DNA from 3 places in the Erwinia sp. E602 genome. Region 2 is predicted to be linked to each of the others. Evidence: predicted binding sites of a transcription regulator. Region 2 holds the regulator's gene; each other region holds the start of a gene.

Region 1 (7,628 bases), 1.3 Mb from region 2:
CAGCGATCGCGTGGTGATCGACCGTAACCGCATCACCGGGGGGGGCGTCACGGCGGGAATGGATTTTGGCCTCACGCTGCAGGCGGAGCTGGCCGGCAAAGAGAGCGCCGAATATGCTCAGCTGATCACCCAGTACGATCCGCATCCGCCTTTCCACAGCGGTACGCCACAGCAGGCCGCCCCGCAGCTGGTTAAGTCGGTGAAAAAGATGGTCTTTGATATGGTTGAAGCCCGCACCCCGGACTGGCAGCAGCAGATGAAAGACAGCGTGGCGCGAATGCAGCGTTACAACAAAGCGTAAGAACAGGGCGAGGGAAACCTCGCCCTGAAACATTATGGCGCAGGGTAAGTGAAGCGGCGGTGAATCGCCTCCAGCCCTTCCAGTACGTCCGCGTTCAGCGTCAGGTCGTAGCTGTCGATATTGATCTTCAGCTGCTCCAGCGTCGTCGCCCCCAGCAGCGTGCTGGCGACAAACGGCTGCTGGCGGACAAACGCCAGCGCCATCTGCGACGGGTCCAGCCCGTGTTTTTTCGCCAGCGCGACGTATTCTGCAATCGCCAGCTGCGACTGCTCGCCGCTGTAGCGGGTAAAGCGGCTGAACAGCGTATTGCGTGCGCCGGCCGGCTGCGCGCCGTTGAGGTACTTGCCGCTCAGGGTGCCGAACGCCAGGCTGGAGTAGGCCAGCAGCTCAACCCCTTCATGATGGCTGATCTCCGCCAGACCCACCTCAAAGCTGCGGTTCAGCAGGCTGTAGGGGTTCTGAATGCTGACGATGCGCGGCAGCTCGTGTTTTTCCGCCAGCTGCAGATAGCGCATCACGCCCCACGGCGTTTCATTGGACACGCCGATGTAGCGGATTTTCCCGGCGCGCACCTGCTCGTTCAGCGCTTCCAGCGTCTCCAGCAGCGTGACCGGCGCGGTGGTATCGGCATATTCATAGTTCAGCTTGCCAAAGAAGTTAGTCTGGCGCTGCGGCCAGTGCAGCTGATAAAGATCGAGATAGTCGGTATTCAGCCGTTTCAGGCTGGCATCCAGCGCGGCACGGATGTTTTTACGGTCCAGTACCTGTCCCGGGCGGATAGAGGCGTCCGCACCGCGCACCGGTCCGGCAACTTTCGAGGCCAGCACCACCTTGTCACGGTTACCGCGCGCCTTCAGCCAGCTGCCGATATAACTCTCGGTCAGGCCCTGAGTTTCCGGGCGCGGCGGCACCGGATACATTTCGGCGGTATCAATCAGGTTGATGCCGCGGCTCAGGGCGTAATCCAGCTGGGCATGCGCGTCGGCTTCGCTGTTCTGCTCGCCAAAGGTCATGGTTCCCAGGCCCAGTGAGCTGATTTCAAGGGTGCTGTGGGGGATACGGTGATAATGCATTTCCGGCTTCCTTTTCATTTTTGAAGGTCAGGGAATACTCCTGCATCGTTCACTGGCTGACGGTGCCAGATCCCGGTTTTCGACTATAACCGCGGCGGGGCAGTGGGGGAAGTGAGGAATTGTGCAGAGCGATGAACAACTGCCTGAATACGGGCGCATCCAGGCAACAGCCGTCAGATTAGCGCTCAACGATGCTGGAAACCTCGTCGCCGTTAATCTGCTTCTCATGACCGGACTCGTCGGTGTACTGCACCAGCCCGGTCTCTTTATCAATTTGCGGCTTACCGTCGGTCATAATCATCTGCCCGTCTTTGGTCGCCATTACATAGCTGCTGCTGCAGCCGCTCAACAGCATCGCTATGCCGATCGCCGCTGCGCCAGTCATCAACTTCATGGTTATCTCCCCTGTGATTCGTTTACGCTTAAGAGTGTAGTAATAAACGAAATATTCCGTGGTGATAATCACATCAGTCTGAAAGTCCGGCGTTAAGGCCGGAAAACTTGACATCGCTGGCCACCGCCGGCGGCTCAGAGTAAAAAGTGCCGCGCCAGCAGCGCACCGGTAAAGGATTTTTTCAGATAGAAGCCGCGCGGCAGGGTCATAATCGGCTGCCCCTCGCGGCCAATCCCCTCGGTCAACGCTCTGCTGTTGGCCGCTTTAGGGCGAATTTGCAGCACGTCGCCGTGGCGTGCGGTGATCTGCTCCACCTGGCCGAGCACGATCATATCCATCAGCTCTTCCCAGTCGCGGCGCAGCTGCCGCTCCTCCTCCGCGTCCGGGCTCCACAGCAGCGCGGCCCCGACGTGGCGGTCAGGCAGCGCAATGGCCCGATCGCCCTCCACCGGCACCCACAGCACCCGGCTCAGCTTATGGCGGACGTGGCTGGTGAGCCAGGTCACGCCGCTGTTGCCGGTCAGCGGCGCCACGCAGACAAAGGTGGTTTCCAGCGGGCGGCCCGCCGCGTCGATCGGAATGGTTTTCAGCTCAACGCCAATGGCGGCGAAATCCTGCTCCGGCTTGCTGCCCGCGCTGGCACCCAGGCAGCGTTCCAGCAGCATACCCACCCAGCCTTTATCGCGTTTCAGATCGCGCGGGATAGCTAAACCACAGGCGTGCGCCAGTTCACCGAGGGTGTACCCCGCAAGGCCTCGGGCGCGGGCCATCAGCTCATCTTCATGGCGTGGCGGCGGCAGAAAATCGTTATCGCTCAATCTGCTCTCCGGTGGTTAAAAAAAGTACAGCAAACGACAGCATCACGGCGTGCGGTTATTCAGTGGGGGAAAAAAACAATAATAGCATGATAAATCGTGTTTTTTTATCGCCCGACTGCCGCCGTCGGTCAGGGCTCTGTAAGGTTTAACTTTTCTGGTCACCGGCAATGAACAGGATCTTCCGGGTAGTTATCCACAGAAAAGTGGGATAAGTGGCCCGTGAAGATAATACTGTTTCCATTTACAGCCTTGACGCAGGGGTTTTTTGCCCATTTAGCCTGCGTCGTGGGCAAGTAATCAACATATTCTGTGGATAACGTCATATGTGCGCGAAAAATCACCAGTCCGCGGATCGCTGGATATGACAGCAGAATGACATGGACAGGAAAAGGGCGCTACACCGCTAAATGCCTCTGATTAATATAAGATTATTCCTTGATGCTGGCAGGTCTTGTTTAGCGACCACAAAAGTTTTCCCCACTTCTTCAGCGAGTTCTGCACAAAGCTATCCACAGAAAACGTGAATAAGATCGCCTTTTTCCCCCGCTTTCTGTTTATAACTTGCCTGTTAATGAAGAGTTATCCCACTCCGGACCAGGCACATGCTGTTAAAGCAGTGGTTTACCGTCTGTAAGGAGTGTGAAACAATCAGAACATCCAGTTTTAGTTTGAGGTAGTCCGGTGATCGATGATGATGGCTACCGCCCGAATGTTGGTATCGTAATTTGTAACAGGCAGGGACAGGTGCTGTGGGCCAGACGTTTTGGTCAGCACTCCTGGCAGTTTCCCCAGGGGGGCATCAACCCAGGGGAGACCGCGGAACAGGCAATGTACCGCGAGCTTTTCGAGGAAGTCGGTTTACACCGTAAGGATGTGCGCATTCTGGCCTCCACCCGAAACTGGTTACGATATAAGTTGCCTAAACGTTTGGTGCGTTGGGACACAAAGCCGGTTTGTATCGGCCAAAAACAGAAATGGTTTCTCCTGCAGCTGTTGTGCAACGACGCGGATATCAACATGCAAACCAGCAGCACGCCGGAATTTGACGGCTGGCGGTGGGTCAGCTTCTGGTATCCGGTACGCCAGGTGGTCTCCTTCAAGCGCGACGTCTATCGTCGGGTGATGAAAGAGTTTGCCAGCGTGGTGATGCCCCTGCAGGAAAATACCGCACCACGAAACACGCCCTTTCGACGGAAGAGAGGTTAAGCCACACCGATCATGCTCACACAGCTGCGCGAAATAGTTGAGAAAGTGGCAGCAGCGCCTCGTCTGACCGAGGCGCTGGATATTCTGGTTAATGAGATATGTCTGGCGATGGAAACCGAGGTCTGCTCGGTTTACCTCGCCGATAACGATCGTCGCTGCTACTACCTGATGGCTACGCGTGGGCTAAAAAAGCCGCGTGGGCGCACGGTCGCCCTGGCATTTGATGAAGGCATTGTCGGCCTGGTCGGTCGCCTTGCTGAGCCGATCAACCTTGCCGATGCGCAGAAACACCCCAGCTTTAAATATATCCCCTCGGTCAAAGAGGAGCAGTTTCGCTCGTTCCTCGGCGTGCCGATCATCAGCCGTCGCCAGCTGCTGGGCGTGCTGGTGGTGCAGCAGCGCGAACATCGCCTGTTTGACGAAAGCGAAGAGTCCTTCCTGGTCACGCTGGCGACGCAGCTGGCGGCGATCCTGTCGCAGTCCCAGCTTAACGCGCTGTTTGGCCAGTACCGGCAAACCCGCATTCAGGCGATTGCCGCCGCGTCCGGTGTGGCGGTGGCGGAGGGTTGGGTAGACTCTTCACAGCCGTCGCTGGAAAACGTCTCGGCGGCCTCAACGCTCGATTCAGTGCGCGAACGCGAACGGCTGGCGCTGGCGATGGCGGAAGCCTCGGCGGAGTTTCGCCGTTACAGCAAGCGCTTCACCGCCAGCCTGCACAAAGAGAGCGCGGCGATCTTCGATCTCTACTCGCACCTGCTCAGCGATGCGCGGCTGAAGAAAGACCTGCTGGCGGAGATTGAGGCCGGCTCGGTGGCGGAGTGGGCGGTTAAAAAGGTCATTGAGAAGTTTGCCGCCCAGTTTGCCAGCCTACAGGACAGCTATCTGCGCGAGCGCGCGGGCGACCTGCGGGTGCTTGGCCAGCGCCTGCTGTTCCACCTTGACGACACCATTCAGGGCACCAACACCTGGCCGGAACGCTTCGTGCTGGTGGCCGATGAACTGACGGCCACCACGCTGGCCGAGCTGCCGCGTGAACGGCTGGCCGGGGTGGTGGTGCGTGACGGTGCCGCCAACTCCCATGCGGCGATTATGGTGCGCGCGCTGGGTATTCCGACGGTGATGGGGGCCGATATTCAGCCGGAGCTGCTGAAGGGCCACCTGCTGATCGTCGACGGCTATCGCGGCGAGCTGCTGGTGGACCCGGAAGCGGTGCTGGTCAACGAATATCAGCGGCTGATCAGCGCGGAGAACGAACTGAGCCAGCTGGCCGAAGGGCTGGTTGAGCAGCCGGGGCAGCTGAAAAGCGGCCAGACGGTAAAAGTAATGCTCAATGCCGGCTTAAGCGCCGAGCATGAAAAAACCCAGGGCAGCAGGGTCGACGGCGTCGGCCTGTACCGTACCGAAATCCCGTTTATGCTGCAGAGCGGCTTCCCGTCGGAAGAGGAGCAGGTGGCGCAGTATCAGGGCATGCTGCAGCTGTTCCTTGATAAACCGGTGACGCTGCGCACGCTGGACGTCGGCGCGGACAAGCAGCTGCCCTATATGCCAATCAGCGAAGAGAACCCGGCGCTGGGCTGGCGCGGCATCCGCCTGACCCTTGACCAGCCGGAGATTTTCCTCGTGCAGCTGCGCGCGATGCTGCGCGCCAACGTGGCCAGCAGCAACCTCAGCATCCTGCTGCCGATGATCACCAGCATTGATGAGATCGACGAGGCACAACGGCTGATCGACCGTGCCAGTCAGGAAGTGAGCGAGATGCTCGGTTACGCTATTCCGCTGCCCCGGCTGGGGGTGATGATTGAAGTGCCGTCGATGATCTTTATGATCCCGCACCTGCGTGGGCGCATCGATTTTATCTCGGTCGGCACCAACGACCTGACCCAGTACCTGCTGGCGGTGGATCGCAACAACACCCGGGTGGCGTCAATCTACGACAGCCTGCACCCGGCGCTGCTGCGGGCGTTACAGACCATCGCCGATGAGGCAGAACGGGCCGGTATTGAGCTGTGCCTGTGCGGTGAAATGGCCGGCGACCCGATGAGCGTGGTGATGCTGGTGGGCATGGGCTATCACCACCTGAGCATGAACGGCCGCAACGTGGCGCGGGTCAAATATCTGCTGCGCCATATTGAGCTGGAAGAGGCGCAGGCGCTGGCCCGCACCGGCCTGGCCGCGATGCACACCCGCGAGGTGCGCAGCGAAGTGGCGGCGTTTATGGAGCAGAAAGGGCTGGGCGGCCTGATCCGCGGCGGGCGCTGAACGGGTTCCTCAGGCAACTTCTCTCTTAACAAAGTTTACACTCGGGCGGGACCGCGAAAATTCCCGCTATGCTATGATGCGCGACTTATGCAGCCGACGATTGCGGCTGCCTGTCAGGATTGACTCAACTAATGGTGAAAGATGAATAACGGCTATCTGGCTTTCCCCCAATTCGACCCGGTGATCTTCTCCATCGGGCCGGTTTCGCTGCACTGGTACGGGCTGATGTATCTGGTGGGTTTCGTGTTCGCCATGTGGCTGGCGGTGCGCCGCGCCAATAAGCCGGGCAGCGGCTGGAAAAAAGAAGAGGTTGAAAACCTGCTGTACGCTGGTTTCCTCGGCGTGTTCCTCGGCGGACGTATCGGTTATGTGTTCTTCTATAACCTGCCTTTGTTCCTCGAAAATCCGCTCTACCTGTTCAAAGTGTGGGACGGTGGTATGTCGTTCCACGGCGGCCTGATCGGCGTGATCGTGGTAATGATGATCTTTGCCCACCGCACCAGACGTCACTTCTTCCAGGTGGCTGACTTTATGGCACCGTTGATCCCGTTCGGACTGGGTGCCGGACGCCTTGGCAACTTTATCAACGGCGAGCTGTGGGGCCGCGTCGATCCGAACCTGCCGTGGGCAATGCTGTTCCCCGGCTCGCGCAGCGAAGATATTGCGCTGGTGGCCAGCCATCCGGAATGGCAGTCGCTGCTCTCGACCTACGGCGTGCTGCCGCGCCACCCTTCACAGCTGTATGAGCTGATTCTGGAAGGGGTGGTGCTGTTTATCATCCTCAACCTGTTTATTCGTAAGTCACGCCCGATGGGCGCGGTCTCTGGCCTGTTTCTGATCGGCTACGGCGCTTTCCGCATTATCGTAGAGTTCTTCCGCCAGCCGGACCAGCAGCTTGGCCTGTTCAGCGGCATCAGCATGGGGCAGATCCTCTCCGTGCCGATGATTCTGGCAGGTGTGATTATGATTATCTGGGCGTACCGTCGTCGCCCGCAGCCCAAAATTCGTGAGGAAAAATGAAACAGTATCTGGCGTTAATGCAGCACGTGCTTGACCACGGCACACCGAAAAACGATCGCACCGGTACCGGTACGCTGTCGGTTTTCGGCCACCAGATGCGTTTCAATTTGCAGGAAGGGTTTCCGCTGGTCACCACCAAGAAGTGCCATCTGCGCTCGATTATTCATGAGCTGCTGTGGTTCCTCAACGGCGATACCAACATCGCCTACCTGAAAGAGAACAAGGTCTCGATCTGGGATGAGTGGGCGGATGAAAACGGCGACCTCGGGCCGGTGTATGGCAAGCAGTGGCGCAGCTGGGGCGCGCCGGACGGCCGCCAGATCGACCAGCTGACGAAGGTGGTTGAGCAGCTGAAATCTGACCCGGACTCGCGGCGCATTATCGTCTCTGCCTGGAACGTCGGCGAACTGGACGAGATGGCGCTGGCCCCGTGCCACGCCTTTTTCCAGTTCTACGTAGCGGATGGCAAACTCTCCTGCCAGCTGTACCAGCGCTCCTGCGATATCTTCCTCGGCCTGCCGTTCAATATCGCCAGCTATGCGCTGCTGGTGCATATG
Region 2 (7,628 bases):
GTGCGGCGGCAGCTTGAGGCCTTCCATCTGTCGGTCGCGGGGCTCGCGGTTTTCCCAGGATTTGTTGGTGGGTTTATTTCCTGCCATAGTGATGCAATTACCGAAAATCGTGTGAGGGGACGGGCAAGTATACCCGTTTGCACCCTTTCCGTCCTCCTCCATTCAGACGCAATCCACAGGAGCTATGATGGCAAAACGTATAGAGTTTCATCAGCACGGCGGTCCGGACGTGCTGCAGCTGGTGAACGTCGATCCGCGCGATCCCGCCGCCGGCGAAGTGCAGGTTGAGAACAAGGCGATCGGCATTAACTACATCGATACCTACATGCGCAGCGGGCTCTATCCATCATCGCTGCCGGCGGCGCTGGGCAGCGAGGCGGCGGGTATTGTTACCCGCGTCGGGCCGGGGGTGGAGGTGCTGAAGGTCGGCGACCGCGTGGTTTACGCCCAGTCCGCGCCGGGTGCCTACAGCGAGGTGCATAACGTGGCGGTGGATAAGCTGGCGCTGCTGCCGGACGCCATCTCCTTCGAACAGGCAGCTGCCTCATTCCTCAAGGGGCTGACGGTTCACTACCTGCTGCGCCAGACCTATGTGATTCAGCCGGACGAAGCCTTTCTGTTCCACGCCGCTGCCGGCGGCGTCGGGCTGATCGCCTGCCAGTGGGCGAAGGCGCTCGGCGCACGGCTGATCGGCACGGTGGGTTCCGCTGAAAAGGCCGAACGGGCGCTGCAGGCCGGTGCCTGGCAGACCATCAACTACCGCGAAGAGGACATTGCCGCGCGCGTCAGCGAGCTGACCGGTGGCAAGAAACTGCGCGTGGTGTATGACTCGGTAGGGAAAGATACCTGGGAAGCCTCGCTGGACTGCCTGCAGCGCCGCGGCCTGATGGTCAGCTTTGGCAACGCCTCCGGCCCGGTGACCGGCGTTAACCTGGCGATCCTCAACCAGAAAGGCTCGCTGTACGTGACTCGCCCGTCGCTGAACGGCTATATCACCACCCGCGAAGCGCTGGCGCAGGCCAGCAACGAGCTGTTCTCGCTGATCGCCAGCGGCGCGATCAATGTTGACGTGCCCGAGTCGCAGAAGTTTGCCCTCGCCGATGCGCAGCAGGCGCACCGCGCGCTGGAGAGCCGCAGCACCCAGGGCTCCAGCCTGCTGATCCCCTGAGCCGCAGGCATAAAAAAAAGAGCCTCCTTGCGGAGGCTCTTTTTTGTTTCTTATTTTATTTTTTGTTTTCGCACTGGTTGTAGGGTCAGCGGCGATGAAGTCGTTTTGATTCAGTGCAGGCATCCTGACAGAAACAGGATGTAAAAAATATGTTTTATTGCCGATCGCGTCCGCCAATGTGCCACGATGTGATCCACTCCGCATTAGCTAAGCCCGCACCGCCAGGCCGGGTTGATTTCAGCGTAAGAAACGGTCACGCCGCGCCGAATCGGGTTTGAAAAAGGTGCGGTACAGCCAGACGGCGGCCAGCGCCAGCAGCAGCCACGGCAGCAGTTTGATCACCATGGCAAACAGCCCGCCGACAAACATCACCAGCGTCGCCACCGCCAGCGCCGCCAGGATGCCCAGCAGCGAAATACCGGTCAGCAACAGCATCATAAAAAAGCCAATGACAAACAGGATCTCCAGCATGTTGCTCTCCACAGAAACAGGGGGTATAGCGGGATATTACAAGAAGCGTGCCAGGTTGGGGGAATGCGTAACTAACTGAATTCTCTGGGCAGGGATGACCAGGACAGCGGTTGCCCTGGTCAATTTAACGAAGGTGTGGTCAAAAAATCAGGCGATTACTCAACGTCCGCCGGCACGCGGTCAGCCACCAGCGCGAGGGCTTTCTCCACCACGTCGACGCCGGCGCCGGGCTTGTGCGCGTTCTCACTCAGGTAACGACGCCACTGGCGCGCGCCGGGAATGCCCTGGAACAGGCCAAGCATATGCCGCGTTACGTGGCCGAGGTAAGTGCCCTGCGACAGCTCCTGTTCGATGTAAGGGTACATGGCGCGCACCACGGCGATCGGATCCGCCGCCGGCCCGTCGCAGCCAAACAGTTCGCGATCCACCTGCGCCAGCAGGATCGGGTTCTGGTAGGCTTCGCGCCCCATCATCACCCCGTCCAGATGCTGCAGATGGGTTTTCGCTTCTTCCAGCGTCTTCACGCCGCCGTTAATCGCCAGCGTCAGCTGCGGGAAGTCGCGCTTCAGCTGATACACGCGCGGGTAGTCCAGCGGCGGGATTTCGCGGTTCTCTTTCGGGCTGAGGCCGGAGAGCCAGGCCTTGCGGGCGTGGATGATAAAGGTGTCGCAGCCGCCCTGCTCCGCCACCGTGCGGATAAAGTCACAGAGGAATTCGTAGCTGTCCTGCTCGTCGATGCCAATACGTGTTTTCACCGTCACCGGGATCGACACCACGTCGCGCATCGCCCTGATGCCGTCGGCCACCAGCTGCGCTTCGCCCATCAGGCAGGCACCAAAGCGACCGTTCTGCACGCGATCGGAGGGGCAACCAACGTTGAGGTTGACCTCGTTATAGCCGCGCTGTTCGGCCAGCTTCGCACACTGTGCCAGCGCCGCCGGATCGCTGCCGCCGAGCTGCAGCGCGATCGGCTGCTCTTCCGGGCTGAAGGCCAGATAGTCGCCCTTGCCGTGAATAATTGCACCGGTGGTAACCATCTCGGTGTAGAGCAGCGTCTGGCGGGTCAGCTGGCGGTGGAAGTAACGGCAGTGACGGTCGGTCCAGTCAAGCATCGGGGCAATCGAAAAGCGGTGTGCAGGGAATTTTTCAGTCATGAAACGCGCAAACTCTGTAGCAAAAGGGGTGACGATATTGTGCGCAATGATAGCACGCTGGTGGACAGGGATATAGCGTTCAGGCGCGGTTTGCCCGCCACGCCAGGCGGACGGTGGCAGCAGCGGTATGCAAACTCGGCGTTTTAGCACAGACGTGATAAAATAACGTTTCAGTCTGGCCTGAGGAGGGAATAATGAACACCACGACTACAGAAAATATCCTGACGCAGGCGGAAGTCATTTGTCAGCAGCGCAGCGTGCGCCTGACGCCACAGCGGCTGGAAGTGCTGCGCCTGATGAGCGTGCAGAACGGCGCGATCAGCGCCTACGATCTGCTGGACCTGCTGCGCGAGTCCGAGCCGCAGGCCAAGCCACCGACCGTCTATCGCGCGCTGGATTTCCTGCTGGAACAAGGCTTTATTCACCGCGTAGAGTCAACCAACAGTTACGTAGTCTGCCACCATTTCGAAGAGCACTCCCACACGTCGGCGATGCTGATTTGCGATCGCTGTGGGTCGGTGAGCGAACAACATGCCGACGGCGTTGAGGCGATCCTGACATCGCTGGCGCTGAAAACCGGCTTCACGCTGGGCCACAGCGTGATTGAAGCGCATGGCTTCTGCTCGGGCTGCGCGGAGATTGAAACCTGCTCTCACCATGAGGCCTGCGATCACGATCACAGCGCACCGGCGAAAAAACGCGGACGTTGAGTTCAGTGCTCCTGCATGCCGGGTGCGGATGCGATCGCTGACAGGGTTACCTGTAGGATAAACGGGATATTTCTGCAGGCAGGTCTGTTGAAGAGAAAACGGGGTTAATGGCGACAGAGCTGTAGCCAGTACAGTAACGGGTCACTACTCAGTGAGTCAGGGGATCTGTTACGGGGTTGGTGAGAGTTGGCACGATCCTTGTGCCTGGGGTAGGAGCCCAATTCTCAGAGGCAGAGATTACCAGCGGTGATCGTTGCGGGTTTCCCAGTCCTTCAGTTCTTTTTCGGCCTGATCTTTCTGGTAGCCGTAACGTTCCTGAATTTTTCCGACCAGCTGATCGCGTTTACCTTCCACGACCGTCAGGTCGTCGTCGGTCAGCTTGCCCCACTGTTCTTTCACTTTACCTTTGAACTGCTTCCAGTTACCGCTCGCTTCGTCTTTATTCATCATATAACTCCCTCAGCTTAGGTTTAGAACAGCCTTTAGCGTATTCGTCTTGTAAGTGCGCCTGATTACCAGATAAAAATCTGGATTAGCGCTGAACACAGAGTTAATTATAGTAGAAACGCGCGGATATGCGCTGAGTGGACGATTAAAAGATAAAATCGGCTCTCCTGCAGGCAGAAAACCGATAAAAGTGAATGTAAATCAGAGACTAAGACTGGGCATCACGTAAGTAACTAAATATTTCCATTATCGTTCAGCGCTGAACCAGGTGCCCCGCCGCCAGTGACGCCGCCAGATCGCCCACAGCGCCAGCCGCCAGCCGCCAGCCGCCAGAGCTGCTTATCGGCAACGGAAAGTAGTTTCATATTGGAGCGGTATCCTTGCCTGTGCGGAACCTGTATCTGGAACTTCACCTGTCACTGCCTGTCGACCTCTGACGGGCTGGACGCGTTCGCCGGGTCACAGGCATCGATCGGTCAGGGCTATATATCAGCACGTCAGCACGTCAGCACAAAGGATATGATCGGTAAGATTGCTGATTCAGGCAGGCTGTCATGCAGCAGGAAAGCGTGCGCAGGAATTCAAAGGGGAAATGCGCAGCGGCGGGGAGGAGGCCGCTGCGTGATGAGCCGTGGTGGGTCGCGCTACTGCCAGTTGCCGTTGCGGATCACGCCCACGGCCAGGCCTTCGATGGTGAGCGTCTGCTCACGCAGGTCGACCACGATCGGCTGGAAGTCCGGGTTTTCCGGCAGCAGCTGCACGGTGTTGCCCTGCTTCTTCAGACGTTTTACCGTCACTTCATCGTCGATACGCGCCACGACCACCTGGCCATTGCGCACGTCTTCGGTCTTGTGTACCGCCAGCAGGTCACCGTCGAGAATACCGATGTCGCGCATCGACATACCGCTGACGCGCAGCAGGAAGTCCGCGCTCGGTTTGAACATTTCCGGGTCCACCTGATAGTGCCCTTCAATATGCTCTTCCGCCAGCAGCGGTTCACCGGCTGCCACGCGGCCGATCAGCGGCAGGCCGTTGACCTCTTCCATCATCAGGCGAATGCCGCGCGAGGCGCCGGAGACGATCTCAATCACGCCTTTACGCGCCAGCGCTTTCAGGTGCTCTTCGGCGGCATTGGGGGAACGGAAGCCGAGCTGCGAGGCAATTTCTGCCCGCGTCGGTGGCATACCGGTCTGGTTAATATGGTCGCGAATCAGGTCATAGACCTGCTGCTGCCGTGCCGTTAATGCTTTCATCCCGCCCCCTGGTTGTTTATACAGTCGACTGTGAGTATATACAGCTATTTCGCCCTTGGGAACCCAAACCCGCCCCGCTGGCGATCAATTTTGCATCAGAGGGGCGTTGCAGAGGTCAGCTGGCGCACTTTCGCCGCATGAAAGTGCCTTTTTTGGATAACTCATTGCAGATTCGGCAGTAACAACATGGCCCAGACAGCGATTGCCAGTAAGATGCTCAGCAGGACGGCGGCGGAGCCCATATCTTTTGCGCGCCCGGCCAGCGGATGCATTTCACTGCCGATGCGGTCCACCACCGCCTCAATCGCGCTGTTGAGAACTTCGACGATAATCACCAGCACCACCGAACCGATCAGCAGTACGCGCGTGACGGCATCAACATCCAGCCAGCAGGCCACCGCCACCGCGATAATCGCCGCGATCGCTTCCTGGCGAAAGGCCGCTTCATGCTGCCAGGCGGCGCGTAATCCTTGCCACGAATAACCGGCTGCTTTTACGATTCGTGTCAGGCCGGTGGCGTTATTTGCCATAATCAGGGAACCCTTTGAGAAGTTTGACGTCGGAGACGGGTGTAGCACAATTTGCAACACCACAGATTCTGTTGGCGCTTTCTGGTATGCTTGCGGCGCTTTGCTAACAAGAGGCTTCATGTTGTCTATGTCAGGTTGGCGTAATTTATATTATAACCTTTTGAATCTGCCAGTTAAATTTCTGGTAAAGAGTAAGGCAATTCCGGCCGAGCCGGTTGCTGAGCTCGGGCTCGATACGTCGCGCCCTATTATGTATGTGCTGCCTTATGATTCAAAGGCCGATCTCCTGGCGCTGCGTGAGCAGTGTCGCAAACAGGAGCTGCCGGATCCGCTGCAGCCGCTGGAGATCGATGGCACCCTGTTGCCGCGTTATGTGTTTATCCATGACGGCCCGCGCCTGTTCCCTTACTACGTGCCAAACCCGGATTCGGTCAAGCTGTTCCATGACTATCTGGACCTGCACCGCAGCCATCCTGACCTTGATGTGCAGATGGTGCCGGTGTCGGTGATGTTTGGCCGTGCGCCGGGACGCGAGGTGCAGGGCGAAAGCCAGCCGCATCTGCGGGTGCTGAACGGCATTCAAAAATTCTTTGCGGTGCTGTGGCTGGGGCGCGACAGCTTCGTGCGCTTCTCGCCGATGGTCTCGCTGCGCCATATGGCCACCGAGCACGGCACGGATAAAACCATCGCTCAGAAGCTGGCCCGCGTGGCGCGTATGCATTTCGCCCGCCAGCGCCTGGCGGCGATCGGCCCGCGTCTGCCGGTGCGTCAGGACCTGTTTAACAAGCTGCTGCAGTCGAAAGCCATCGCCAAGGCGGTGGAAGACGAGGCGCGCAGCAAGAAAATCTCCCATGAGAAGGCCCAGCAGAACGCCATCGAACTGATGGAAGAGGTGGCGGCCGACTTCTCCTATGAGGCGATCCGCCTGACCGACCGCATTATGGGCTGGACCTGGAGCAAGCTTTACCAGGGGATCAACGTCAACGGCGGTGAGCGCGTACGCCAGCTGGCGCAGGACGGCCACGAGATCGTCTACGTGCCGTGCCACCGCAGCCATATGGATTACCTGCTGCTCTCCTACGTGCTCTATCACCAGGGGCTGGTGCCGCCGCATATCGCGGCCGGAATTAACCTGAACTTCTGGCCGGCCGGGCCGATTTTCCGCCGGCTGGGGGCGTTCTTTATCCGTCGCACCTTTAAGGGCAATAAACTCTACTCGACGGTATTCCGCGAATACCTCGGCGAGCTGTTTACCCGCGGCTATTCGGTGGAGTACTTCGTGGAGGGCGGACGCTCACGCACCGGCCGCCTGCTCGATCCGAAAACCGGCACGCTGTCGATGACCATTCAGGCGATGCTGCGCGGCGGCAACCGGCCAATCACCCTGGTGCCGATCTATATTGGCTACGAGCACGTGATGGAAGTAGGTACCTACGCTAAAGAGCTGCGCGGCGCGACCAAAGAGAAAGAGGGCTTCCTGTCGATGGTGCGCGGGCTGCGTAAGCTGCGAAATCTCGGCCAGGGCTACGTCAACTTTGGCGAACCGCTGCCGCTGGTCGCGTATCTTAACCAGCAGGTGCCGGAGTGGCGCGAGGCGATTGACCCGATTGAGGCCCAGCGCCCGGCGTGGTTAACCCCGGCGGTGAACGATATTGCCCAGAAAGTGATGGTGCGCATCAACAACGCCGGGGCGGCGAACGCCATGAACCTGTGCGTGACCGCGCTGCTGGCTTCACGCCAGCGCTCGATGACCCGTGACCAGCTGACCGAACAGCTCGGCTGCTACGTCGAACTGCTGCGCAACGTGCCCTATTCGCCGGATGCCACCGTGCCGGATATGACGCCGGAAGCGCTGCTGGAACACGCGCTGAGCATGAATAAGTTTGAGCTGGAGC
Region 3 (7,628 bases), 1.7 Mb from region 2:
AAGATCGGCAGGCCGGAGGTGATACGCGAAGTCATCAGCGCGGTACGGCCGGATTCGGTCATGGTGATGATCGCCGTGACGCCCTGCAGGTGGTTGGCGGCGTACATCGCCGACATGGCAATCGCTTCTTCGATATTGTCGAACTGCACGTCCAGGCGGTGCTTGGAGACATTGATGCTGGGGATCTTTTCAGCACCCAGGCATACTTTGGCCATCGCTGACACCGTTTCCGCCGGGTACTGGCCCGCCGCGGTTTCTGCCGACAGCATCACCGCATCGGTGCCGTCGAGCACGGCGTTTGCCACGTCCATCACTTCGGCGCGGGTCGGCATCGGATTGGTGATCATCGATTCCATCATCTGAGTGGCGGTGATCACCGAGCGGTTCAGCTGACGGGCGCGACGGATCAGCGCTTTCTGAATACCCACCAGCTCCGGATCGCCGATCTCAACGCCCAGGTCGCCCCTGGCGACCATCACCACGTCAGAGGCAAGGATGATGTCATCCATCGCCTCCTGAGACGCGACGGCTTCCGCACGCTCAACTTTAGAGACCAGCTTCGCGTCGCAGCCTGCTTCACGCGCCAGGCGACGCGCGTAGTGCATATCTTCGCCGCAGCGCGGGAAAGAGACGGCCAGGTAGTCAACGCCAATTTTCGCCGCCGTCAGAATGTCGGCCTTGTCTTTTTCGGTCAGCGCTTCTGCTGACAGGCCGCCGCCCAGTTTGTTGATCCCTTTGTTGTTCGACAGCGGGCCGCCGACGGTGACTTCGGTGAACACCTTCATGCCCTGAACTTCCAGCACCTTCAGCTGCACGCGGCCGTCATCCAGCAGCAGGATATCACCCGGGACCACGTCCGCCGGCAGACCTTTATAGTCAATGCCGACCTTCTCTTTGTCGCCTTCGCCTTTACCCATGCTGGCATCCAGCAGGAATTTCTCACCGATGTTGAGGAAGACTTTGCCCTCCTTAAAGGTGGATACGCGAATTTTAGGACCCTGCAGATCGCCGAGGATCGCCACGTGGCGGCCTAATTTGCTGGCGATGGCGCGCACTTTGTCGGCGCGCAACTGGTGATCTTCCGCGGTACCATGGGAGAAGTTCAGACGAACAACGTTGGCGCCCGCAGCGATGATCTTTTCCAGGTTATTATCGCGGTCGGTGGCAGGCCCAAGCGTGGTTACAATCTTGGTTCTTCTGAGACGTCTTGACATGTATAACTCCGTTGGCTTTAAACGTTGTACTGCAGGTGCAGGCACAACCAGGCTGACTCTGTCGTTTCAGGTTAAGGGCCAGGCTGGCCCTTACGGGACTGCTGCTTAAATTCATTCACGGGAGCGGGCAAGCGGGCCGTCTTTATCCAGACGGGACTCTTTTAATGCGTCCTTAACCCGTTTCAGGTTGTCACGAAATTTGGCACCGCGCCGCAGGGTGAAGCCGGTGGCCAGCACGTCGACCAGCGTCAGTTGCGCCAGGCGGGAGACCATCGGCATGTAGATGTCGGTATCCTCCGGGACGTCCAGCTCCAGGGCCAGGGAGGCTTCGCGGGCCAGCGGCGAGTCGGGGGAGGTGATCGCCAGCACCGTTGCGTCGTTTTCCCGCGCCAGGCGGGCCAGTTCAACCATCGATTTGGTGCGGCCGGTATGCGAAATCAACACCACCACGTCTCCCTCTCCGCTGTTGATACAACTCATGCGCTGCATCACAATATCATCAGAATAGAAAACCGGTACATTGAAGCGGAAAAATTTATTCATTGCATCGTGCGCTACCGCGGCGGAGGCACCCAAACCAAAAAAAGCGATCTTTTTTGACTGGGTGAGCAGGTCAACGGCGCGGTTTACCGCCTGGGTGTCCAGCCCCTGTCTGACCTGATCCAGCCCGGCCATCGCCGACTCGAAAATCTTGCTGGAGTAGGCGTCCACGCCGTCATCCTGATCGACAATGCGGCTGACATAAGGCGTGCCGTTGGCCAGGCTTTGCGCCAGCTGCAGTTTGAAATCGGGGAAGCCGCGGGTGCCAAGCCGGTGACAGAAGCGGTTCACCGTCGGTTCACTGACCGCAGCGGCCCGCGCCAGCGTGGCGATGCTGGAGTGCATGGCGGTGGAAGGGGAAGCGAGAATGACTTCGGCGACTTTGCGTTCAGATTTACTCAGTTTTTCCCACTGAGATTGAATTTTTTCCAATACATTCATAGAGATATTTACTCATACATTTTGCCGATTTCAATCACAGGTGAAATCAATCTCATTTTGTAGAGAATATACAACGCATTATGCGAATGAAGGCAACCAGGAACGTGATAAAAGGCCCATTTTTTACCAGAGTTTGAGCTGGGTCAGATTTCACAACGGTAATAACGGTAACAAAAACGATGGAAAATTACGCATAATTTATCGCCCGCCCGGAAGGTGGGGCGGTATATTGCCCGATAACTGAATACATTGTGCCAGAGTGGCCTGCCCTGGTTTACGCGCACCGGGCAAAGCAGTACATTGTATTGAAACAAAATTACAATAAGAGTCTGTCCACTTACGGAATCACCAGGACGGGCTAATCCTGCAACGAGGAGAATGAAATGGCGGTTACACAAACAGCTCAGGCATGCGATCTGGTGATTTTCGGTGCCAAAGGCGACCTGGCGCGCCGGAAACTGTTGCCCTCTCTGTATCAACTGGAGAAAGCCGGACAGATCCATGAAGAGTCCCGCATCATCGGCGTTGGCCGTGCTGAGTGGGATAAAGCAGCCTACACCAAGGTAGTGCGTGAGGCGCTGGAAACCTTCATGAAGGAAAAAATCGATGAAGCGCTGTGGGATAAACTCAGCAGCCGTCTCGATTTCTGCAACCTGGACGTTAACGACAGCAGCCACTTCCCGCGCCTGGGCAAAATGCTTGACCAGAAAAAACGCGTAACTATCAACTACTTTGCCATGCCGCCAAGCACCTTTGGCGCAATTTGCAAAGGCCTTGGCCAGGCAAAGCTGAATGCTAAGCCGGCGCGCGTGGTAATGGAAAAGCCGCTGGGTACTTCACTGGCGACCTCGCAGGAAATTAACGACCAGGTCGGTGAGTTCTTCGAAGAGAGCCAGGTGTTCCGTATTGACCACTATCTCGGCAAAGAGACGGTGCTGAACCTGCTGGCGCTGCGCTTCTCCAACTCGTTGTTTGCCTCTAACTGGGATAACCGCACCATCGACCACGTGCAGATTACCGTGGCGGAAGAGGTGGGAATCGAAGGGCGCTGGGGTTACTTCGACCAGGCCGGCCAGATGCGCGATATGATCCAGAACCACCTGCTGCAGGTGCTGACCATGATCGCCATGTCACCGCCGGCCGATCTGTCGGCTGACCGCATCCGTGACGAGAAAGTGAAGGTGCTGCGTTCACTGCGCCGCATTGACCACACCAACGTGCGTGAAAAAACCGTGCGCGGCCAGTACACCGCTGGCTTCGTGCAGGGCAAAAAAGTGCCGGGCTACCTGGAAGAAGAGGGGGCCAATAAGAACAGCAACACCGAATCTTTTGTCTCTATCCGCGTGGATATCGACGACTGGCGCTGGGCGGGCGTGCCGTTCTACCTGCGTACCGGTAAGCGACTGCCGACCAAATGTTCAGAAGTGGTGGTCTACTTCAAGAACCCGGCGCTGAACCTGTTCAAAGACTCCTGGCAGGAACTGCCGCAGAACAAACTGACCATTCGTCTGCAGCCGGACGAGGGCGTGGAAATCCAGATCCTCAACAAAGTGCCGGGCCTGGATCACAAGCACAACCTGCAGACCACCAAGCTGGATCTGAGCTTCTCTGAGACCTTCAATCAGTCGCACCTGGCGGACGCCTACGAGCGCCTGCTGCTGGAAACCATGCGCGGCATTCAGGCGCTGTTCGTGCGCCGTGACGAAGTGGAAGAGGCCTGGAAGTGGGTTGACTCCATCATGGACGCATGGTCTGCGGATAAAGAAGCGCCGAAGCCTTATCAGGCCGGCACCTGGGGCCCGGTCGCGTCGGTGGCGATGATCACCCGCGACGGCCGTTCGTGGAACGAGTTCGAGTAATCTGCTGATGTTCTGAAACCCGCTACGGCGGGTTTTTTTTATTACAAGGAGACTGAGCAATGAGTAACTGGAAAATCAGCGCCCGCCAGATCCTGGAGACGGGCCCGGTGGTACCGGTGATCGTGGTCAACGACGTTGCGCACGCGGTGCCAATGGCCAAAGCGCTGGTGGCAGGGGGGATCCGCGTGCTGGAGGTTACCCTGCGTACCCCCTGCGCGCTGGAGGCGCTGCAGGCGATGGTGCGCGAGGTGCCGGAAGCGATCGTCGGGGCCGGCACGGTGCTGAACGCGCAGCAGCTGCAACAGGTGACCGACGCCGGCGCGCAGTTTGCTATCAGCCCGGGCTTAACCGAACCGCTGCTGCGTGCCGCCGTTGACGGGCCGCTGCCGCTCATTCCGGGTATCAGCAGCGTATCGGAGCTGATGACCGGGCTGGATTACGGGCTGCGGGAATTCAAGTTCTTCCCGGCGGAAGCCAACGGCGGCGTGAAGGCGCTGCAGGCGATTGCTGGCCCGTTCCCGCAGGTGCGTTTCTGCCCGACCGGCGGTATCTCCCCGGCCAACTATCGTGACTATCTGGCGCTGAACAGCGTGCTGTGCATCGGTGGATCCTGGCTGGTGCCGTTGGACGCGCTGGAGGCAGGAGATTATCAGCGGATTACGCAGCTGGCGCGGGAAGCGGTGGCCGGCGCGCGGCAGTGATGAGCGCAGGTGATTTTCGGGGCGGCGCACACCGCCCCGGATTCGGCGTTAGCCGCTGACCTTCACGCTGGCCGCTGCCGCCACCGCGCGGGCGACCGCTTCATCAACGTTGTCGCCGGTGGCCAGCGCTACGCCCATACGACGCTGACCGCGCACTTCCGGCTTGCCGAACAGGCGCAGCTGCAGGCCGGCACCCAGCGCGGCGGAGAGATTGCCAAACTGTACGTTGTCGCTGTCCAGCTCCGGCAGGATCACCGCCGAGGCCGACGGGCCGTACTGGCGAATGCCGCCAACCGGCAGGCCGAGGAAGGCGCGCACGTGCAGGGCGAATTCGGAAACGTCCTGCGAGATCAGCGTAACCATGCCGGTATCGTGCGGGCGCGGTGACACTTCGCTGAACACCACTTCATCACCACAGACAAACAGCTCGACGCCGAACAGGCCGCGGCCGCCGAGGGCGGTGACCACTTTTTCTGCGATTGCCTGGGCACGTTCCAGCGCCAGCGCGCTCATCTGCTGCGGCTGCCAGGATTCGCGATAGTCGCCCTCTTCCTGACGGTGGCCGATCGGCGCGCAGAAGTGGATACCGTCTACCGCACTGATGGTCAGCAGGGTGATTTCGAAATCGAATTTCACCACGCCTTCGACAATCACCCGCCCGGCACCGGCGCGGCCGCCCTGCTGGGCGTACTCCCAGGCCGCATCCAGCTGAGCCGCATCACGGATAAAGCTCTGGCCTTTGCCGGACGAGCTCATCACCGGCTTGACGATGCACGGGAAGCCGATTTCATCGGCGGCGGCAAGAAACGCCGCGTGGCTGTCGGCGAAGCGGTAGGTTGAGGTCGGCAGCGCCAGTTCTTCGGCCGCCAGGCGACGGATGCCTTCGCGGTTCATGGTCAGTCTGGCCGCGCGGGCGGTCGGCACCACGTGCTGGCCCTGCTTTTCCAGCTCAATCAGCATATCGGTAGCGATGGCTTCAATTTCAGGCACCACAAAGTCGGGCTTCTCAAGGGCAACCAGCGCGGCGAGCGCGGCGCCGTCCAGCATATTGATAACGTGGCTGCGGTGAGCCACGTGCATCGCTGGCGCATCGGCATAGCGATCGACGGCGATCACTTCCACCCCAAGACGCTGGCACTCCAGGGCCACTTCTTTACCCAGCTCGCCCGATCCTAACAGCATTACGCGTGTCGCAGCAGGGCGCAGCGCGGTTCCTAAAGTCGTCATAATGTCTACCTGATTGGATGAAAAATAACGCGCGCAGTATAAACGAAAACGTTTGCGCGATCATCTGTTACGGGAAGCTTGAGTCAAAAAACCGTTGCTGTTATACTGTATATAAACACAGTTAACCGGAGTGAACATCATGGCTGTTGAGATTAAATACGTTGTCGTCAGAAAAGGTGAGGAAAAGATGACTTTTGCCAGCAAGAAGGAAGCCGATGCGTACGACAAAATGCTCGATATGGCGGAAGTGTTCTCTGACTGGTTAACCACCAGCCAGCTTGAACTGGACGAACAGCAGGGCGAGGCGCTGGGCCTGTTCCTGGCGGAGAACAAAGACGCCCTGCAGCATATCCTGCGCAGCGGCAAGCTGCCGGAAGAGAGCAGCGACAGCGCCGAAGACGACGCCACTACGCTGCGCGCGGTAAAATCGGCCTGATGGCTGACCGGGCGTCAGGTCGGCATAATGACGGGGAGCATTTTTTACTACCGATAGCCTGCGCTGTCCAGCACCCTGCGCAGTGACTGCATTGCCGCATCAGCCGTCAGATGCGCATCGGCTGCCTGGCGCTCGTCATTAAATACCTCCAGCCCGACGGGGCCGCGATAATCCAGCGTTTTCAGGTGCTGCAGCAGCGATGTCAGGGGGAAGTTTCCCTCGCCGGGTAACAGGCGATGGTGACGCGCGGTTTCAACCAGCTGGTTTTTCTGCGGCCGGGTGCTGAGATCTGACAGCTGCACCAGGTAAATTTTTTCCGCCGGGATCCCCGCCAGATCGTCAAGCGTCCGCCCGCCGGCAAAGATATGAAAGGCATCCACCACCAGCCCGATATTTCCGGCGCCGGTCTTTTGTATCAGATGCCAGGCGGCATCGGTGGTATTGATATGCTGGCTCCAGGCCATCGCTTCATAGGCGACCCGCAACCCGCGCTCTGCCGCCTGTGCCGTCAGCCAGCGCAGGTCCTGCAGTACGCAGCCGGCATCGCAGCAGGGATCGGTGGAGGCTGGGGTCAGTATCGTGTTTGCTCCCAGCTTAACGGCGTTGTCCATCATCGTCAGCGCCTCACGTCGCTTATCCTCACGTTTGTCGCCGCGCGCGCCGTCAAAATCCAGCAATACCTGATAGTCGGTCAGCCCCAGCTGCAGTTCGTGCAGCAGCGGCGCCAGCGTGAAGGCACCCCCGCCGGCGGCCTGCACATCCTGTTGCCACAGTTCAACCTGATCAAAGCCCGCTGACTTCGCCGCACGCAGCTTCTGCTGCGGCGTGCCGCCGGTGAGAATGGTGTTAAGAAACAGCGGGGAAGCGTGCTGCGTCATCAGTGCTCCTGAAAACTTACGAACCAGGTAGTACAGAGTAGAAGCCCTGTAGCGGTCCGGCAAGTTCAGCGCCCGAAAGCGCTATGGCGGCATCTTCTTTAACCGGCCTTTGCATCCTTTGACGTTTCCTGACGCGCCTTCGCCTATTGTGGTGTTTTTCGGCCAGAAGGAACCACTATGAGCAACTGGTTACAGCAGATTCAATCGGTACTGGGTAAGGCGGGTAAATCCTCCGGCGGAGAAGGGCTGAGCAAAATGCTGGCTCCCGGCGCGCTGGGCGGGCTGGCGGGCATGCTGATTGCCAGCAAGTCGTCACGTAATCTGCTGGCTAA

What was found. The regulator LexA, encoded in region 2, represses DNA repair genes until DNA is damaged. The targets are predictions, from matches to a motif close to TNCTGTATGTACATACAGNA.
Region 1: mutH (DNA mismatch repair endonuclease MutH) is a predicted target of LexA. The motif match lies at 2,816-2,835, and genes of this name have one in related genera.
Region 3: GKQ23_RS14120 (YebG family protein) is a predicted target of LexA. The motif match lies at 6,086-6,105, and genes of this name have one in related genera.

The regions. Positions count from the first base shown of each region.
Region 1 covers NZ_CP046582.1:920,294-927,921, forward strand. Annotated here, with positions in the region: gene GKQ23_RS05560 (DJ-1/PfpI family protein) at 1-301, shown strand, start outside; gene GKQ23_RS05565 (NADP(H)-dependent aldo-keto reductase) at 334-1,374, opposite strand; gene GKQ23_RS05570 (YgdI/YgdR family lipoprotein) at 1,553-1,768, opposite strand; gene mutH (DNA mismatch repair endonuclease MutH) at 1,903-2,538, opposite strand; gene rppH (RNA pyrophosphohydrolase) at 3,268-3,792, shown strand; gene ptsP (phosphoenolpyruvate--protein phosphotransferase) at 3,805-6,051, shown strand; gene lgt (prolipoprotein diacylglyceryl transferase) at 6,193-7,071, shown strand; gene thyA (thymidylate synthase) at 7,068-7,628, shown strand, end outside.
Region 2 covers NZ_CP046582.1:4,444,852-4,452,479, forward strand. Annotated here, with positions in the region: gene dnaB (replicative DNA helicase) at 1-87, opposite strand, end outside; gene GKQ23_RS22000 (quinone oxidoreductase) at 188-1,168, shown strand; gene pspG (envelope stress response protein PspG) at 1,406-1,636, opposite strand; gene dusA (tRNA dihydrouridine(20/20a) synthase DusA) at 1,795-2,793, opposite strand; gene zur (zinc uptake transcriptional repressor Zur) at 2,988-3,503, shown strand; gene GKQ23_RS22020 (CsbD family protein) at 3,741-3,950, opposite strand; gene lexA (transcriptional repressor LexA) at 4,595-5,203, opposite strand; gene GKQ23_RS22030 (diacylglycerol kinase) at 5,365-5,733, opposite strand; gene plsB (glycerol-3-phosphate 1-O-acyltransferase PlsB) at 5,861-7,628, shown strand, end outside.
Region 3 covers NZ_CP046582.1:2,753,073-2,760,700, reverse strand. Annotated here, with positions in the region: gene pyk (pyruvate kinase) at 1-1,214, opposite strand, end outside; gene GKQ23_RS14140 (MurR/RpiR family transcriptional regulator) at 1,326-2,195, opposite strand; gene zwf (glucose-6-phosphate dehydrogenase) at 2,579-4,054, shown strand; gene GKQ23_RS14130 (bifunctional 4-hydroxy-2-oxoglutarate aldolase/2-dehydro-3-deoxy-phosphogluconate aldolase) at 4,114-4,755, shown strand; gene purT (formate-dependent phosphoribosylglycinamide formyltransferase) at 4,804-5,982, opposite strand; gene GKQ23_RS14120 (YebG family protein) at 6,122-6,418, shown strand; gene GKQ23_RS14115 (sugar phosphate isomerase/epimerase) at 6,466-7,296, opposite strand; gene GKQ23_RS14110 (tellurite resistance TerB family protein) at 7,474-7,628, shown strand, end outside.